3 regions of the Streptomyces sp. NPDC001828 genome follow, and region 2 is predicted to be linked to each of the others. Evidence: riboswitches for the same ligand, from Rfam matches in the RefSeq annotation. Region 2 holds a riboswitch; each other region holds the start of a gene.
The links. Region 2 has a riboswitch for cobalamin ahead of ACFYZA_RS10765 (HoxN/HupN/NixA family nickel/cobalt transporter). Riboswitches for the same ligand answer to the same signal wherever they lie in the genome.
Positions count from the first base shown of each region.

Region 1: it holds a riboswitch for cobalamin, as region 2 does, so the genes downstream of both, ACFYZA_RS04525 (ribonucleoside triphosphate reductase) here and ACFYZA_RS10765 (HoxN/HupN/NixA family nickel/cobalt transporter) in region 2, are expected to answer to the same signal.
Region 3: it holds a riboswitch for cobalamin, as region 2 does, so the genes downstream of both, ACFYZA_RS26065 (cobalamin biosynthesis protein) here and ACFYZA_RS10765 (HoxN/HupN/NixA family nickel/cobalt transporter) in region 2, are expected to answer to the same signal.

Region 1 is NZ_JBIATV010000001.1:973,467-979,385, reverse strand. Features, by position in the region: gene ACFYZA_RS04540 (hypothetical protein) at 164-616, shown strand; gene ACFYZA_RS04535 (NAD(P)H-binding protein) at 797-1,459, shown strand; gene ACFYZA_RS04530 (cytidine deaminase family protein) at 1,596-2,033, shown strand; cobalamin riboswitch at 2,152-2,326, shown strand; gene ACFYZA_RS04525 (ribonucleoside triphosphate reductase) at 2,370-4,157, shown strand; gene ACFYZA_RS04520 (anaerobic ribonucleoside-triphosphate reductase activating protein) at 4,154-4,747, shown strand; gene ACFYZA_RS04515 (enoyl-CoA hydratase) at 4,806-5,588, opposite strand; gene mmsB (3-hydroxyisobutyrate dehydrogenase) at 5,585-5,919, opposite strand, start outside.
Region 2 is NZ_JBIATV010000002.1:844,817-850,735, forward strand. Features, by position in the region: gene ACFYZA_RS10750 (Gfo/Idh/MocA family protein) at 117-1,022, shown strand; gene ACFYZA_RS10755 (ArsC/Spx/MgsR family protein) at 1,060-1,422, opposite strand; gene ACFYZA_RS10760 (hypothetical protein) at 1,540-1,821, shown strand; cobalamin riboswitch at 1,944-2,143, shown strand; gene ACFYZA_RS10765 (HoxN/HupN/NixA family nickel/cobalt transporter) at 2,172-3,281, shown strand; gene ACFYZA_RS10770 (ABC transporter ATP-binding protein) at 3,318-5,228, opposite strand; gene glnA (type I glutamate--ammonia ligase) at 5,487-5,919, opposite strand, start outside.
Region 3 is NZ_JBIATV010000010.1:64,811-70,729, reverse strand. Features, by position in the region: gene ACFYZA_RS26070 (cobyric acid synthase) at 1-794, opposite strand, end outside; gene ACFYZA_RS26065 (cobalamin biosynthesis protein) at 776-1,732, opposite strand; cobalamin riboswitch at 1,827-1,969, opposite strand; gene ACFYZA_RS26060 (hypothetical protein) at 2,091-2,315, opposite strand; gene ACFYZA_RS26055 (anion permease) at 2,348-3,616, opposite strand; gene ACFYZA_RS26050 (GH25 family lysozyme) at 3,747-4,544, opposite strand; gene ACFYZA_RS26045 (class II aldolase/adducin family protein) at 4,650-5,303, shown strand; gene ACFYZA_RS26040 (alpha/beta hydrolase) at 5,391-5,919, shown strand, end outside.

The DNA of each region.
Region 1 (5,919 bases), on a different contig from region 2:
TCGACTTCGGCCTCCGCTCCCCGCTACGAACATCACCCAGTACGGGAGACCTTCACGAAGGGGTGTTCATGCGCATGCGCGCCAGGACCACAACCATGGCGACGGGGCCGGCCGTCCTCGCCATCCGCACGACAGCGGTAGCGGCCTGCGGCGAGACGTCCTGATGGGGCGGCCTCGTCTGTTACTCGTCGTATGTGCCGGGCTGCTCGCCACCGGCTGCGTCTCGGTCGCGTCCAAGTCCGGGCCACCCGTCAAGGAGCTCGGGCCGGAAGGGGGCCGTCTCACCGCCGTGTCACCCGGGCCCGAGCAGCCGCCCGGCCGCGAGACCCTGGCCCCGGCCGGCGCCCCGGCGCCCACCAGCCACGGCACGGGCAGCGCCCGGCCGGCCGGGCCATCCGCTCCGGACCGCCCGCGCCCCCAGGCCGCGGACTCGGCCCACCGCGCTCCGGCCCACGGCCGGGCCGCGGCGCGGCACCCCGCACCCGCCCCGGCGCAGCGCCATCAGGGGCAGCCCCGCCCCCGCTACGACCCCGGCCAGGTGTGTGCCTGGGCCAAGGGCACCGGCTTCGACCCCTCGGTCGTCCGCGCCTGCCAACAGCAGTTGGGCCTCAGGTGAGCTCGCGGCCCAACTGAGCTGACAGCGGCGGCCGTTGGGGCTGTGCCCGACGGCCGCACGGGCCTGTCCCCCTGTGCTCATGGGCACTTCCCCAGGACCGCCGGGGTCGGCGCGGTCCGGGGCGGTGGAGGATCGGTGATTTTCCGGCGGAGCCCCGGCCCGGCGCATAGGGTCGGTGACATGCGCATTGTCATCGCTGGTGGTCATGGTCAGATCGCGCTGCGGCTCGAACGGCTGCTGCACGCGCGCGGGGACGAGGTCGCGGGGATCATCCGCAGGGCGGAGCAGGCGGGCGATCTGCTGGCAGCGGGCGCCGAACCCGTCGTGTGCGACCTGGAGTCGGCCTCCCTCGACGAGCTCGCCCGGCACCTCGAAGGCGCGGACGCGGCCGTGTTCGCGGCGGGTGCGGGGCCGGGCAGCGGTGTGGCCCGCAAGGACACCGTGGACCGCGCCGCGTGTTCCCTGTTCGCGGACGCGGCCGAGGCCGCCGGGGTGCGGCGCTTCATCGTCGTCTCCGCCCTGGGTGCAAGGAACGCGCCCGCACCCCGTGGCTCCGACTCCGTATTCGCCGCCTACCTGTACGCCAAGGCGGCAGCCGACGCGGACGTACGGGCGCGGGCCGGGCTCGACTGGACCATCCTGCGCCCGGGCCAGCTCACCAACGGGGCGGGCACGGGCCTGGTCACCCTCGCCGAGTCCACCGGAGGCGGTGCCATCACCCGTGACGACGTCGCCTCCGTCCTGGCGGCCCTGCTCGACGAGCCCGCGACCACGGGGCGGACGCTGGAACTGGTCGGCGGAAGCGTCCCGGTGGACAAGGCGGTCGCCTCGCTGACCGGCTGAGCCGAAGCGCCCGCCGGGCGGGAGGGAGGCGGCGAGAGCCGCTCACCTTCCGGCGCGGCCGCGCTCATATCCGCTTGCGCATCCTCACCGCTCAAGCCATCGTCGCGGAACCGAACACCGCACGAAGGCAGACATGATGACGACCCAGTCCCACCCCGTCGACCACGAGCTCGTCCAGGCCGCGTCGGACGTCGCGCGTGTTCGCTGCCGCGGCGACAACCACACGATGGCCGCCGCCGGGCGCACTCCGGACGGACGGATCATCACCGCGGTGAACGTGTACCACTTCACCGGCGGGCCTTGCGCCGAGCTGGTCCTCATCGGCACGGCCGCGGCCCAGGGCGCGTACGAGTTGGAGACGGTCGTCGCCGTGGGCGACCGTGACCGGGGGGTCGTTCCGCCGTGCGGGCGTTGCCGCCAAGTGCTTCTCGACCACTTCCCCGCCCTGCGGGTCATCGTCGGCGCGGGCGAGCGGCTCCGGACGGTCTCCGTCGCCGAGTTGCTCCCGGAGAGCTACGTCTGGGCCGATCACCAGCTCGACGCCGACCAGGCCACCCCGCCCAGCACCGGCTGACGCCCGGGGCCCGGCGCCCTCCCGCGCCCGGCGGGACTGAAGTCCCGCCGATGCAGCCCTGGTACAGGACCATGGTCACACAACATCTTGTGTCGAGTCCTCACACCACATCGCAGATGTAGTGTTTCGTTCTGCCGGTTCGACGCCTGTGGCCGAGGTCGCGCGTCGAGGCAAGAGGGAACCCGGTGGGAATCCGGGACTGCCCCGCAACGGTGAGTGGGTACGACGGTCGGGCGCAGACGCGTCCGCACGGGTCCACGAGTCCGATACCTGCCGGCGCAGCTCCGCGCGTACTCACGCCCGGAGGACGTTCCGACGCCTCGTGGGAGGGCCGACGTGACTGTTGTCGACGCCGTCGATTCCGTGACCGAATATCTGGACCGCAGCGACTGGCGGGTCAACGCCAATGCCAATCAGGGCTATTCGCTCGGCGGGCTGATCCTCAACGCCGCCGGGAAGGTCATCGCCAACTACTGGCTGGACCAGGTGTATCCGCCGGCGGTCGGGCGCGCGCACCGGGAGGGCGACCTTCACATCCACGATCTCGACATGCTCGCGGGCTACTGCGCGGGCTGGTCGCTGCGCACCCTGATCACCGAGGGGTTCAACGGGGTGCCCGGGCAGATCGACTCGGCGCCGCCACGGCACTTCTCCTCCGCCACGGGCCAGATCGTGAACTTCCTCGGCACACTGCAGAACGAGTGGGCCGGCGCCCAGGCATTCAGCTCCTTCGACACCTACATGGCGCCGTTCGTCCGCAAGGACGCGATGACGTACGGCGAGGTCCGCCAATGCGTCCAGGAGATGGTGCACAACCTGAACGTGCCCTCCCGCTGGGGCACCCAGACCCCGTTCACCAACCTCACCTTCGACTGGACCTGCCCGGCCGATCTGCGGGAGCAGGTGCCCGTGATCGGCGGCATGGAGATGGACTTCCGCTACGGGGACCTCCAGGCCGAGATGGATCTGATCAACCGCGCCTACATCGAGGTGATGGCCGAAGGCGACGCCACCGGGCGGGTGTTCACCTTTCCCATCCCCACGTACAACATCACCCGGGACTTCCCCTGGGACAGCGAGAACGCCGAGCGGCTGTTCGCGATGACGGCGAAGTACGGGCTGCCGTACTTCCAGAACTTCATCAACTCCGACCTCCAGCCGCACCAGATCCGCTCCATGTGCTGCCGGCTCCAGCTGGACCTGACCGAACTGCTCAAGCGAGGCAACGGCCTATTCGGCAGCGCGGAGCAGACGGGCTCCCTCGGGGTCGTCACCGTCAACTGCGCCCGGCTCGGCCACGTCCACGCCGGTGACGAGAGCGGCCTGTTCAGCGCGCTCGACCGGCTCCTCGACCTGGCCCGCACCAGCCTGGAGATCAAGCGGGTCACCGTGCAGGACCTGATCGACGGCGGGCTCTACCCGTACACCAAGCGCTACCTCGGAACGCTGCGCAACCACTTCTCCACCATCGGCGTGAACGGGATCAACGAGATGATCCGCAACTTCACCCACGACGCCCACGACATCACCACCCCCGAGGGGCACGGCCTGGCCGTCCGGCTGCTCGATCACGTGCGGGCCCGGATGGTCGAGTTCCAGGAGGAGACCGGGCACCTCTACAACCTGGAGGCGACCCCGGCGGAGGGCACGACGTACCGGTTCGCGAAGGAGGACCGCGATCGCTTCCCCGGCATCCTCCAGGCCGGCTCGGACGAGCACCCCTACTACACCAACTCCTCGCAACTGCCGGTCGGTTGGACCGATGACGCCTTCGCGGCGCTGGAGATGCAGGACGAGCTGCAGGGCAAGTACACCGGGGGCACGGTGCTGCACCTCTACCTGGCGGAGCGGATCTCCACCGGGGAGGCGTGCCGCAGTCTGGTGCGCCGCTCCCTCGAACGCTTCTCCCTGCCCTATCTCACGGTGACACCGACGTTCTCGATCTGCGCCTCGCACGGATACCTGGCGGGAGAGCACCCCAACTGTGCGCAGTGTGGGGCCAGTTGCGAGGTGTGGACCCGCGTCATGGGGTATCACCGGCCGGTCGCCTCCTTCAACATCGGCAAGAAGGGCGAGCATGCCGAGCGGGTCCACTTCCGTGAAGGCGCGGGGGCCGTGGCGTGATACGGATCGGCGGCTGGTCACGGCTTTCGGGCTGCGACTGGCCGGGCCGTCTGGTCACCACCGTCTTCTGCCAGGGGTGCCCGTGGCGGTGCGGATACTGTCACAACCCCGGTCTCCTGCCTCCGCGTTCGGCGCCCGTCGTGCCCTGGGACACGGTGACGTCCCATCTCGCGCGCCGTCGCGGCCTCCTGGACGGCGTCGTCTTCTCGGGCGGTGAGCCGCTGCTCCAGGCGGGTCTGGCGGGCGCTTTGCGCGAGGCTCGCGCGCTCGGCTTCGCGACCGGCCTGCACACCGGCGGCGCCTATCCGCGCCGCTTCGCGCAGCTCCTTTCGGAGGGGCTGCTCGACTGGGTCGGCTTCGACGTGAAGGCCGCCCCGGCCGCGTACGAGAAGGTGACGGGCGTCTCCAACAGCGCGGCTCCCGCTGCCCGTTGCCTGCGCCTGCTCCTGGACGCCGGGGTGCCGCACCAGATCCGGACCACGGTCGACCCGGCGCTGCTCGACCGGGCGGACGTCGCGGAGCTGGAGCGGTGGCTGGCACGGCAGGGTGTGCGCGGCCATGTGAGGCAGGAGGCCCGGCGGGTGACCTGACGCGGGGTGGCCCGGCCGCCGTGGGCAGGAGGCTCACGGCGGCCGGGCCGCGCTCTTCCTACCGGTGGGTGAACTCCGGTGGCCTCTTGTCGATGAAGGCCGTCATGCCCTCCTTCTGGTCCTGGGTGGCGAACACCGCGTGGAACAGGCGGCGTTCGAAGCGGACGCCTTCGGCGAGGGTCGTTTCGAAGGCCCGGTTGACGGATTCCTTCGCCATCATCGCGACCGGCAAGGACATCCCGGCCACCGTGTCCGCTACCGCGAGCGCCTCGGCGACCAGGTCGGACGCGGGCACGATCCGGGAGACCAGACCGGCGCGCTCGGCCTCGGACGCGTCCATCGTGCGGCCGGTCAGACAGAGTTCCATCGCCTTGGCCTTGCCCACCGCGCGGGTCAGCCGCTGGGAGCCGCCGATGCCCGGGATCACCCCGAGTCTGATCTCCGGCTGACCGAAGACGGCCGTGTCGGCGGCGAGCAGAATGTCGCACAGCATGGCCAGTTCACAGCCGCCGCCGAGGGCGTAGCCCGCGACCGCCGCGACGGTCGGCGTACGCAACTGGCCGAGCCGGTCCCAGGCGGTGAACCAGTCGCTGAGATACATGTCCAGGTAGCTTCGCGGCCGCATCTCCTTGATGTCGGCACCGGCCGCGAAGGCCTTCTCGGAGCCGGTGAGGACGATGCAGCCCACGTCCGGATCCCGGTCCAGTGCCTCGGTGGCGGCGACGACCTCGGTCATGACCTGGAGGTTGAGCGCGTTGAGCGCCTTGGGCCGGTCGAGCGTGAGCAGGGCGGTGCGCCCCTTGCGCTCGACGACGATGGTCTCGTACGCCGTGTCGGTCATCGGGTTCCCTCTTTCTGGTGCCTCGCTGCCGCCGCCGCGTCGCGCAGGGCGTGGACGATGCCGGAGAAGTCCTCGCCCGCTCCGGCGCCTTCGGCGTACGCCGCGTACAACTCGGCCGCACGCAGGCCGAGTCCGGAGTCGATGCCGCCGGCCCGCAGGGCGTTGGCCGCGAGCCCGAGGTCCTTGGCCATCAGGGGCGCGGCGAAGCCGGGCCGGTACTCGCGGTTGGCGGGGCTGGCCGGAACAGGGCCCGGGACGGGGCAGTTGGCGGTGAGCGCCCAGCACTGGCCGGACGCGGTGGAGGCCACGTCGTACAGCGCCTGGTGGGACA
Region 2 (5,919 bases):
CCGGGCCGTCCCGACCGCAGGCCGCCGCGGCGCGCTGAGGTTCGTATCCGGCTCGTATACCGACAGCGCGAGCCGTCCTTCGCGCCCCACGCGCCGCCCGGGGCAGACTGGTCCCCATGAACGAGAGCGCCGCCACCCCCCGCATAGGACTCCTCGGCACCGGCCCCTGGGCCGCCGCCACCCACGCGCCCGCGCTCGCCGCGCACCCCGGCGTGGACTTCGTCGGGGTGTGGGGCCGGCGGCCCGAGGCGGCCGGCGTGCTCGCCCGGGAGCACGGGGTGGCGGTGTACGAGGACGCCGAGGCCCTGTTCGCGGACTGCGACGCCGTCGCCTTCGCGCTCCCACCGGACGTGCAGGCGCCGCTCGCGGTGCGGGCCGCGGCGGCGGGCTGCCATCTGCTCCTGGACAAGCCGGTCGCGACGAGCGTGGTGAGCGCCCGCGAGCTGGCCGGGGCGGCCGAGCGGGCCGAGGTCGCCTCCGTCGTGTTCTTCACGCTGCGCTTCGCGCGGGAGACCGCGGCCTGGATGGCCCAACAGGCCGCTGCGGAAGGGTGGTTCACCGGCCGGGCGCGGTGGTACGGGTCGCTGTTCACGCCGGGTGCCGAGCGCAGCCCGTACGCCGCCTCGCCCTGGCGGGGCGAGAAGGGCGCGCTCTGGGACGTGGGCCCGCACGCGCTCGCCGTGCTCGCCGGGGTGCTCGGCGAGGTGACCGCACTGACGGCGGCGGCGGGACCCGGCGACACCGCGCACCTGATCCTGCGGCACGCCTCGGGCGCCTCCAGCACCGCCGACCTGAGCTTCACCGCCCCGCCGGCCGCGGCGGGCGTCGAGGTGTCGCTGCTCGGCGAGTCGGGCGCCGAGGTGATGCCCGGCTGGGGCGGCGCGCTCGACGCCTTCGGCGCCGCGATCGACGCCCTCCTCGACGCGGCCCGTACCGGGGTGCCGCACCCCTGCGACGCCCGGTTCGGCGCCCGGATCACCGAGCTGCTCGCCGAGGCGGAGGCCCAGCTCGGCCGGGCCTGACGAACGGCTGCCGGGCGGAAGTCCGCCCGGCGACGCGCTACTTGCGCGCCAGGGCGTCGCGCACGGCGTCGTCGGTGCGGCCCACCACGGCCGTGCCGTCGTCCGCCGTGATGATCGGGCGCTGGATCAGCTCGGGGTGCTCGGCGAGCGCGGTCACCCAGCGCTCGCGGGCACCCGCGTCACGCGGCCACTCCTTCAGGCCGAGCTCCTCGGCGGCGGCCTCCTGGGTGCGCGCGATGTCCCACGGTTCGAGGCCGAGCCGGTCGAGCACGGCCCGGATCTCCTCGGACGAGGGGACGTCTTCGAGGTAGCGGCGCACCGTGTAGTCGGCACCCTCCGCGTCCAGCAGGTCCACCGCGGCGCGGCATTTCGAACAGGCCGGGTTGATCCAGATCTCCATGCCGCCAGGCTACCCGCGACGCCTCGTCAAAGCCCCGCTGGCCAGGGCCGATTGTCAGTGCCCCGCAGTAAAATCGAGGTAGTAAGTGAGGGTTCCCGACCGCCCAGGAGGATGCCCATGACCGCTGCCGTACTCACCTCGCACGCCCCGAAACAGCTGTCCCTCCAGCCCCTTCACAAGGTCCCGCTGCCCGCCGGGCGTCCGCGCGTGTGGTACGAGTCCCACAACCGGCGCCTGAAGGCCATGCGCCTGGCCATCGCCCTGCTCGACACCGGCGTCTACCGGCCCGAGCAGGCGCCCGACCGGACGATACGCACCGTGGCCGCGCTCATCGGCGTACATCCGCCGTCGGAGACGACCTGCCGGATGGTGCGTGCGCTGATCTACGACGGGCGCTGACGCACGACGGGTTCTCCCGTATCGCGGGGCGCCGGGAGGCGCCCGCGCTTCGGGCCGGGTCGCGCCCCCGGGAAGCCGGGGGTGCGACGCGGGCCCGCGCCCGGCCCCGGGCGACGGATGATTTAGGGTGGCCGGGCCGTGGTGTTCGGGAAGACCGGTGCGAAACCGGAGCGGCCCTCGCCACTGTGATCGGGTTCCCCGGGGTTCCGGGGAGCCGCCGTCCCCTCGCGTCGCCACTGGCCAGGATCCACCTGCCCGGGAAGGCCGGGACCAAGGCACCCACCCGTCAGCCAGGAGACCGGCCGCGGCATCTCACGAAGTGATCCACGAGGTGCTGGAGCGTGACCCGCATGACCCTGCCCGTTCGCACGTCCCCCGAGACGGGCACCACAGCGGTGCCCTCCTTCCGCTGGCGGCGCGAGGACACCGTCCGAACCGCCGTCCTCCTCGCGGTGATAACCGCCCTGCACGTCGTCGCCTTCGGCGTCCTGTTCCTGCTCGTGGCCCCCGCGCACTACGCCGTCGGCACCAAGACGTACGGCATCGGCCTCGGCATCACCGCCTACACCCTCGGCATGCGGCACGCCTTCGACGCCGACCACATCGCGGCCATCGACAACACCACCCGCAAGCTGATGGCCGACGGCAAGCGGCCGGTGTCCGTGGGCTTCTGGTTCGCGCTCGGCCACTCCAGCGTCGTCGTCGTGATGGCGGGCCTGGTGGCGGGCGGCGCCCAGCTCGCGGGCACCCTGATGAACGAGGACTCCAGCGCCCACCAGGTGCTCGGCGTGGTCGGGACCACGGCCTCCGGCTCCTTCCTCTACCTCATCGCGGCCCTCAACCTGGTGGCCCTGTTCGGCATCCTGAAGGTGTTCCGCGCGATGCGGGCGGGCGCGTACGACGAGAGGGAACTCGAAGCGCACCTGGACTCGCGGGGGTTCATGAACCGTGTCCTCGGCCGCTTCACCAAGTCCATATCCCGGCCCGGCCAGATGTTCCCGCTCGGCTTCCTCTTCGGCCTCGGCTTCGACACCGCGACCGAGGTCACCCTGATGGTGATGGCCGGCACCGGCGCCGCCGCCGGACTGCCCTGGTACGCCATCCTCTGCCTGCCGCTGCTGTTCGCGGCGGGGATGAGCCTGTTCGACACCCTCGACGGCACGTTCATGAACTTCGCCTACCAGTGGGCGTTCTCGAACCCGGTCCGCAAGGTCTACTACAACCTCACCATCACGGGTCTCTCCATCGCGGTGGCCTTCTTCATCGGCACCATCGAACTCGTCGGCGTCCTGCACGAGAAGCTCGACCTCACCGACCCGGTCAGCGGCTGGATCGCGGAGCTGAACATGGACAACGTCGGCTTCGTCATCGTCGGCCTGTTCGTGGTGGTCTGGGCGGCGGCCCTCGCGTACTGGCGGTTCGGGAAGGTCGAGCAGAAGTGGGCGGCGAACGGGGTGTGAAGAGCGGGCCCGGCGCGTGCGTGAGGGGGGCCGGGGTCAGCCGCCCGCGCGCGGCCCCGGCACGCCCGGGTCGTCCCGTGGGTTGCCCCGGTCGTTCTGCAGCAGCCACAACTCCCTGAACAGGCCGTCCGCCGCCACGAGTTCGGCGAAGGTGCCCTCCTGGAGGATCCGGCCCCGGTCGAGCACGACGATGCGGTCGGCGACCGCCACGTTCGCGAGCCGGTGGGTCACCAGGACCACCGCGCGGTCGCGGGCGACCGTCCGCAGGCCGGTGAAGATGCGGTGCTCGGCACGGGCGTCGAGCGCGCTCGTCGGCTCGTCCATCACGAGCAGTCCGGCCGGGCGGTGGAAGGCGCGGGCGATCGCGATCCGCTGCCACTGCCCGCCCGACAGCTCCACGCCCCCGAACCACTCCCGCGCGAGCAGGGTGTCGAGCCCGCTGCGCAGCCCGTCGACGACCTCGGCGGCGCCGGAGTGGGCGGCGGCGCGGTGCACGGACTCGTCGCCGCCGTGCGGCTGCCCCAGCGTGATGTTGTCGCGCGCGGACATCGGCCAGTGCGCGAAGTCCTGCGGCACGACGGCGGTCTGCCGCCACAGGGCCTGCGGATCGCACCGCTCGACGCCGATCCCGTCCCAGGTCACCGCCCCCTCGCTGGGCAGATACAGACCGGTGAGCAGCTTGCTGAGGGTGGTCTTGCCGGACCCGTTCTCGCCGACGAGCGCGAGCACCTCGCCCTTGCGCACCTCAAGCGTCACCTTCTCCAGGGCGGCCCGCTCGCTGCCGGGATAGCGGTACGTCAGCGCCTCGGCCCGTACGACGTCCGGTGCGGGCGGAACCAGGGTGCCGCGGGCCATCCGGTGCCCGCCGGCCTCGTCGATGAACTCGGCCCAGTCGTCGAGGTAGAGCCCGGTACGGAAGAGCCGCGTCCCGTACCCGACCACGCCGTGCAGCGAGGAGGAGACCGTGCGCAGCGCGAACACCGCGGTGCCCGCCGAGGCCACCGACATCCGCCCCGAGCCGAGCAGCCAGGCGAGCGCGCCCCACACCGTCCCCGCCGCGAGCCCGCCCACCAGGGCGCCGAGCACCGAGTAACGGGCGCCGAGGTGCACGGCCTCGTCGGTCGCCGCGTCCACCCGCTGCCCGATCGACCGGTAGCGGTCGAGCAGGAACCGGTCCATCGTGCAGGACCGCAGCTGGTCGGCGGTGTCCTTGTCGATCACGAACCAGCGCAGCAGGTTCAGGGTGCGCCGCTCCGCGCTCATCGCCCGCGACGCCTCGTAGTGCACCCGGGCCGCCCGGACCCCGGCGATGCCCTGCGGCAGCGCGGCGAGCAGCAGCAGCGGGAGCAGCGCCGGATGCAGCACCGTCACCACCCCGGCGGCCGCGACGAGCGAGGCCACGCACGCCATCAGGTCCTGCGAGTCGGTCAGGAGCTGCTGGGCGACCTCGGCCCCCCGGTCGGCCGCCTCCCGCTTGTCGTTGAACCCGGGCTGGTCGTACGCCGAGAGCTCGGCCTGTACGGCGGCCGCCAGCATCTGCATCTCGGCCTCGCGGGAGATCCGCGGCGAGAGCCGGCCGGAGATGTTCACCACCACGATCCCGAGCAGCGCCCGCAGCCCGGCCGCCCCGGCGAGCACCACGATCGAGGGCAGCGCGTCGCGCAGCCGGTGCGCGATGTCCCCGCTCGCGATGAGCGCGGTGATCGTACGCGTCGTGGCGAGCAGTCCGAACGCCTCGAAGAACCCCGAGAGCGCCTGGCAGCACAGCAGCACGACCACCGCCCGCCGGTCCACCCGCCAGGCCAGCGCCAGCGCCTTGCGCACCAGCTGCGGCAGCCGCCGCGCCATGGTCCGCGTACTCACCGGCCGCCGCCGGCTCGCCTCCAACGAGCTTGACCTGTACCGCAGTTGCTCGTCGACCCGCTCTTCCCCCAGCACCTCGGCCATGCCGCCCCCTGAACTAGGAATCCGCCCACTCTCCCGCAAGATCCCCCCAACAAGCCCACCCCGTAAGCCGATCCACCCCATAGGAGGGAGCGCGACGGGGGAGCGGAGGAGCCCGACCGGGAGCAGCCCCGAACGCGACGAGCCCCGCCGCCCGGGGAGGGGCGGCGGGGCCCGGTGCCGCGCCCACCCGTACGGCGCCGCACGACGAAGGCCGCCACCCCGGGACGGGACGGCGGCCTGCGTGCGGAGATCCGCGGCTTAGATGTCGAAGTACAGCTCGAACTCGTGCGGGTGCGGACGCAGCTGGATCGGGGCGATCTCGGCCGTGCGCTTGTAGTCGATCCAGGTCTCGATCAGGTCGGAGGTGAAGACACCGCCGGCCTGGAGGTACTCGTTGTCCGCCTCCAGGGCGTCCAGGACGGCCGGGAGCGAGGTCGGGACCTGCTGGACGTTGGCGTGCTCCTCGGGAGCCAGCTCGTAGAGGTCCTTGTCGATCGGCTCGGCCGGCTCGATCTTGTTCTTGATGCCGTCGAGGCCCGCGAGCAGCAGCGCGGAGAACGCCAGGTACGGGTTGGACGACGGGTCCGGGGCGCGGAACTCGACGCGCTTGGCCTTCGGGTTGGAGCCCGTGATCGGGATGCGCATCGCGGCGGAGCGGTTGCGCTGCGAGTACACCATGTTGACCGGCGCC
Region 3 (5,919 bases), on a different contig from region 2:
ACCACCGACTCCCGCACGGCCCCGCGCATCGAGACGCGCAGCCCGTCCTCCTCGTCGATGCCCAGGCCGTGGGCGTACGGCAGGATCCCGTAGGTGTGCCGCCCGGTGAGGCCGCGCAGCATCTCGATGCCGGGCTCCAGGAGCGTCACATCGCCCCGGAACTTGTTGACGACGTACCCCGCGACCAGCGCCTGGTCCTCGGGGCTCAGCAGCGCCGTCGTCCCGAAGAACGAGGCGAAGACGCCGCCCCGGTCGATGTCGCCGACCACCACCACGGGCAGCCGGGCGGCTCGCGCTATGCCCATGTTGACGATGTCGGTGCGCCGCAGATTGATCTCGGCCGGGCTGCCCGCGCCTTCGCAGATCACGGCGTCGTACGTGTTCCTGAGCTCCGCGAGGCAGTCAAGGACGGGGCCGAGGAGCGCCTCTCGGCGCCCTCCGCTCAGCGCGTTCCCGGCGGACGGCCCGCCGGACGTGCCGAAGAACCCGCGGGCGCTCAGCTCGCCCACCGGCCTGCCCATGAGGACGACCTGGCTGGAGCGGTCGCTGCCGGGCTTGAGCAGCACCGGGTTCATGAGCGCGGTCGGCTCCACCCGGGCCGCCTGCGCCTGCATCGCCTGCGCCCGGCCGATCTCCGCGCCCTCGCGCGTGACGAACGAGTTCAGCGACATGTTCTGGCCCTTGAAGGGCGCGACCTTGACGCCCCGGCGCACCAGCCAGCGGCAGATCCCGGCCGTGACGACGCTCTTGCCGGCGTCCGATGTCGTGCCCGCGATCAGCAGCCCGCCACCCATGTACGTCCCCTCCTCACAGCGGCCCGCGCCACCACGGCGGTGGCCAGCGTCAGCCAGCCCACCGTGCGCGAGAGCCGTACCGCCCGTTCGATGTCCGCGACTTCGACGGCCCGCCCCGGCGCGTTCAGGACCGGCCGGTGCTCGACGCGTCCCGCGTACGAGAGCGTGCCGCCGAGCCGTACGCCGAGCGCCCCCGCGAACGCGGCTTCCACGGGGCCCGCGTTGGGGCTCGGGTGCCGGGCGGCGTCCGCGCGCCAGGCCCGTGCCGCGCCCCGGGTGTCGGGGCCCGCGAGGGCCGCGAGGACGGCGGTGAGGCGGGCGCCCGGCCAGCCCATCACGTCGTCGAGGCGCGCCGAGGCCCAGCCGTAGCGGCGGTACCTGGGCGACTTGTGCCCGACCATCGCGTCGAGGGTGTTGACCGCCCGGAAGCCCACGAGTCCGGGTACGCCCGCGAGCGCGCCCCACACCAGGGCGCCGACGACCGCGTCCGAGGTGTTCTCGGCGACCGACTCGACGACCGCGCGGGCGATGCCGTCGGCGTCCAGGGACTGCGGGTCGCGCCCGCACAGGTGCGGCAGGCGCTCCCGGGCCACCTCGATGTCGCCCGCTGCCAGCGCCCCGCCGATCGCGCGGGCCTCGCGGCCCAGCGAGGTGCCGCCCACCACCGTCCAGGTGGCGGCGGCGGTCAGCGCGACGGATGCGTGGGGGCGGCCGCGTACGGCACGGGAGACGAGGGCCGCGGCGCCCGCCGCGCCGCCCGCGCACACCAGGGTGTGCAGCGCGCCCCGGCCGCGGTCGTCGCGCCACAGTGCGCGTTCGGCGGCGGCGGCCGCCCGGCCGAACGCGGCGACGGGATGGCCGCGGCGCGGGTCGCCGAGCAGGAGGTCGCCGATGAGCCCGGCCGCGGCGCCGTAGGCGAAGGTGCGAGTGGCCCGCATGCTCAGCGCGCCGGGGCGTCGCGGAGGGGGCCGGAAGGTCTCGACGGGCAGGCGCGCATGGCGGTGTGTCCTCACTCAGGGTGTCCGCGCCCTGGTACGACGTGACCGGCGGTGAGAGTTCCTGGCTTCACGGGGATCTCTCCCCGGTGACAGTGGCGGGACCGCGCCGGATTCGCACCGGCTTCCTCTTCTGCCGCCGTAGCTGGCCGGTGCAGTCCACCACGGTGCGAGAACACCCGTCAACTTGCTGTTGACCTGCGGCGCGAGAGAGTGCCCGGCGTCACGGCGAACCGCCCCGCGGCGGGGGCCACGGGGCGGTTCGGGTGGTGCGTGCGGGTCGGGCGGTGCGACGCGCGGGTCAGGCGACGATCAGATAGATCCCGTACGCCACGGCCGCCGCGCAGAGCGCGAAGCAGGCGTACGCGCCGGTGCGGGCCATCGCCACGTTGCCCGCGGTGCCGGAGGCCGCGGCCTCCCGCTTGGTGAGGCCGACGATGCCGAGGGTGAACAGGCCCACCAGGCCGACGGTCACCGCGAGGCTGACGCCGAAGACGGAGCCGAGAGCTGCCCAGTCGATGTGCATGAGGATTCCTTAGCTGTGCCGGAGCAGCGGGGTCAGACCGTCGCCGGGGTGGGCGGATCGGCGGGGGCCACCGGGGCCGGGGACTGGATGGTGGCCTTGAGGTCGGCGGCCGCCGCGGCGAGGCCGGTCGGGGGCGGGGTGACGGCGGCGATCGCGGTGGTGATGACACCGGCGGGCTCGGCCACGGGAGTCTCGACGACCTCGTCGGCGGTGACGTTGTGGTGGTCGACCGGCTGGCGGCGCGACAGCTTCCAGATGACGCCCGAGCCGGCGATCAGGAGGACCGCGACGGCGGCGATGCCCCAGGTGCCCTGCTGGGTGAGGAACTCCGCGCCCGCGCCGACCAGGCCGGCGGCCGGCAGCGTCAGGACCCAGGCGACCGCCATGCGGCTCGCGGTGGACCAGCGGACCACTCCGCCCTTGCGGCCGAGGCCCGCGCCCATGACGGAGCCGGAGCAGACCTGGGTGGTGGAGAGCGAGAAGCCGATGTGCGAGGAGGCCAGGATGACGGTGGCGGCACCGGTCTGGGCGGCGAAGCCCTGCGGCGGGCGCAGCTCGGTCAGGCCCTTGCCCATGGTGCGGATGATGCGCCAGCCGCCGAGGTAGGTGCCCATCGCGATGGCCAGACCGGCCGAGACGATGACCCACAGCGGGGGGTTCGCGCCCGGGTGCAGCACTCCGCCGGTGACCAGGGCGAGGGTGATGATGCCCATCGTCTTCTGCGCGTCGTTGGTGCCGTGGGCGAGCGAGACGAGACCGGCCGAGGCGATCTGGCCGGCCCGGTAGCCCTTGGCGGTGGCCTTCGGGTCGGTGTTCCGGTTGATCCGGTACGTGAGCTTGGTGGCCAGCATCGCGGCGACACCCGCGACGATCGGGGCGGCGACGGCGGGGAGCAGCACCTTGGTGACGACGGTGGAGCCGTTGACCGAGCCCCAGCCGGCCGACATGACCGCGGCACCGATGAGGCCGCCGAACAGGGCGTGCGAGGAGCTGGAGGGCAGTCCGAGCAGCCAGGTCAGGAGGTTCCAGAGGATGGCACCGACCAGGGCCGCGAAGATGACCTCGGTTCTGATGCCTTTTTCGTCGATGATCCCGCCGGAGATCGTCTTGGCGACCTCCACTGACAGGAACGCGCCGACCAGGTTGAGCGCGGCGGACATGGCGACCGCCGTCTTGGGCTTCAGGGCGCCGGTCGAGATGGTGGTGGCCATCGCGTTGGCGGTGTCATGGAAACCGTTCGTGAAATCGAACACGAGAGCTGTCACGATCACAATCGCGAGCAGCAGCGTGATGTGTTCCATTTACCCAGTCAATCGTTCGACGTCAGTGGCGGGACGAACGTAAGTAACCTGAGTGAACGGAAGATGAACTGGGGCGGGCGCAGCGGTGACCGTGGCCGTTTCTCGCTCCCCGTCGGCGAGCGGGGCCCGTTCAGCGCCCGGCCGCGAACCGCTTCAACTGCGCAAAACTCCCATTGAAGAGATTCTGGTCACCCGGCAGGCTCCCGCCGCCGTTCGCGTACTGCCAGAGCGTCCAGTACGACCAGCCCGCGGGCAGCGCGCCCGGCGTGGTGGCGTACCTGGCCAGCCACAGTGCGTGGGTCGGCCCGAAGGCGCGGCTGCGCCCGGTGCAGTCGTTCCACCAGGCGGCGGTCGTGTAGATCACCGGCCGGCGCCCGGTGCGCAGCCGCACCTCGTCGCTGAACCCGGCGATCCACTGGGTCATCGCGGCCGGGCTCAGGCCGTAGCACTTGGCGGAACTGCGGCTCTTGGTGTCCTTGGCGTCCTTGGTGTCCTTGCCGTACGGGTTGTGCTCCAGGTCCACCGCGGGCGGCAGCGTCCAGCCGTCGCCGGTCCAGCCGCCGCCGTTGCGCACGAAGTAGTCGGCCTGCGCCCGGCCCGAGGACTGGCCGGGAACCGCGAAGTGGTAGGCGCCCCGGACCAGACCCGCCCTCCGGGCGCCGTCGTACTGCTGGCCGAAGTAGGGATTGCGGTACGTCGTCGCCTCGGTCGCCTTCACGTAGACGAAGGAGGCGCCCCGGCTCCTGGCCGCCGCCCAGTCGACGCTGCCCTGGTGCGAGGAGACGTCGTGGCCCGCGGGCCTGGTCTCGGCGGCGGCCCCGGGCGGGGCCGCGAGCGCGGCGCAGCCGAGAACGAGCGCGGCCAGGGATCCCGCGAGTGCGACCCGCGACCGGACCCGACGAAGCAGTGGATTACGGCCGCTAGTCATGCATTCCCCCGAAAACCCGGTGTACGGAACAAAGCACCCAGAGGCTAGTCCAAGATCACCGCCCGGTCCGCCGCCGGGGCGCTCCCGCCTGGCAGGATCGCCCGCATGAGCGACGACGAGGCGGCGACGGCCGCGGCTTGGGCCGAACTGATCGACACCGCGAGGCGAACCGCCGCCGAGGGACTGGTCGTCGGCACCTCGGGCAACGTGTCGGTGCGCGTCGGCGAACTGATCCTGGTCACCCCGACCGGTGTGCCCTACGACCGGCTCGGCCCCGCCGACACGGTCGCCGTCGACCTCGAAGGCCGTCAGGTCCTCGGCACCCTCCGGCCCACCAGCGAGATCCCGATGCACCTCGCCGTGTACCGGGGCACCGACGCCCGGGCCGTCGTCCACACCCACGCCGTGCACGCCACGGCCGTCTCCACGCTGGTCGCCGAACTTCCCCTGGTCCACTACATGGCGGCCGCGCTCGGCGGCCCGGTCCGGGTCGCCCCGTACGCCCTGTACGGCAGCGAGGAGCTGGCCGCGAACATGCTGCGCGCCCTGGAGGGCCGCAGCGGCTGTCTGCTGCGGAACCACGGAACGGTCACCTACGGCGCCTCCCTCGCCCAGGCCTACGACCGCACCGCCCAGCTGGAGTGGATGTGCCGCCTGTGGCTCACCGCCGCCGCCCTGCCCGGCCGTACCCCCTCCCTGCTCACCCCCGGCCAGCTCGACGAGGTGGGCGAGAAGCTGCGCGGCTACGGACAGCCGTAGGCCCGGCGGCCCCGCACGCGCCACGGCCGCCGCACCGATGGGCCACGCCCACTGGCATCCCCGCCGCCCCGCCCCGAGACTGAACGCGTGCGCCCCGCTACGAAGACGGCAGCGGCCGTCACCACACTCCTCGGCGTCGGGGCGGCAGCGGTCGTCGCCGGACGCTTCGCCAGCGACGCCGCGCTCAAGGCGGCGCCGGGCCGTCCGCTGCCCACCGACCCGCCGCTGACCGTGCACGCCCTGGCGCCCGGCCGGATCACCCTGACCCGCTCGCTCGCCGCGCTGCGTCCGGGCACCTACGGACTCGCGGGCGACGACGGCACCCACGCCGTCGTCGGCCCCGTGCTCGACGGCGCCCCGCACAGCGCGGACACCGTGGTGCGCCGCCTGGAACGGGTCACCCACGGCACCCTCGCGGCGGGGGACCGTCTGCGGCTCACCCCGCAGACGCACCGGGGCACCCCCAACACCGCGCTCGGCATCGAGCACCGGGACGTCGAGATCCCGGCCGAACTCGGCCCGCTGCCCGCCTGGTTGACGCCGGGCGAGCGCGCCACCTGGGTGATCGCCGTGCACGGGCTCGGCACCACCCGCGAACACCCGCTCAACATCGTGG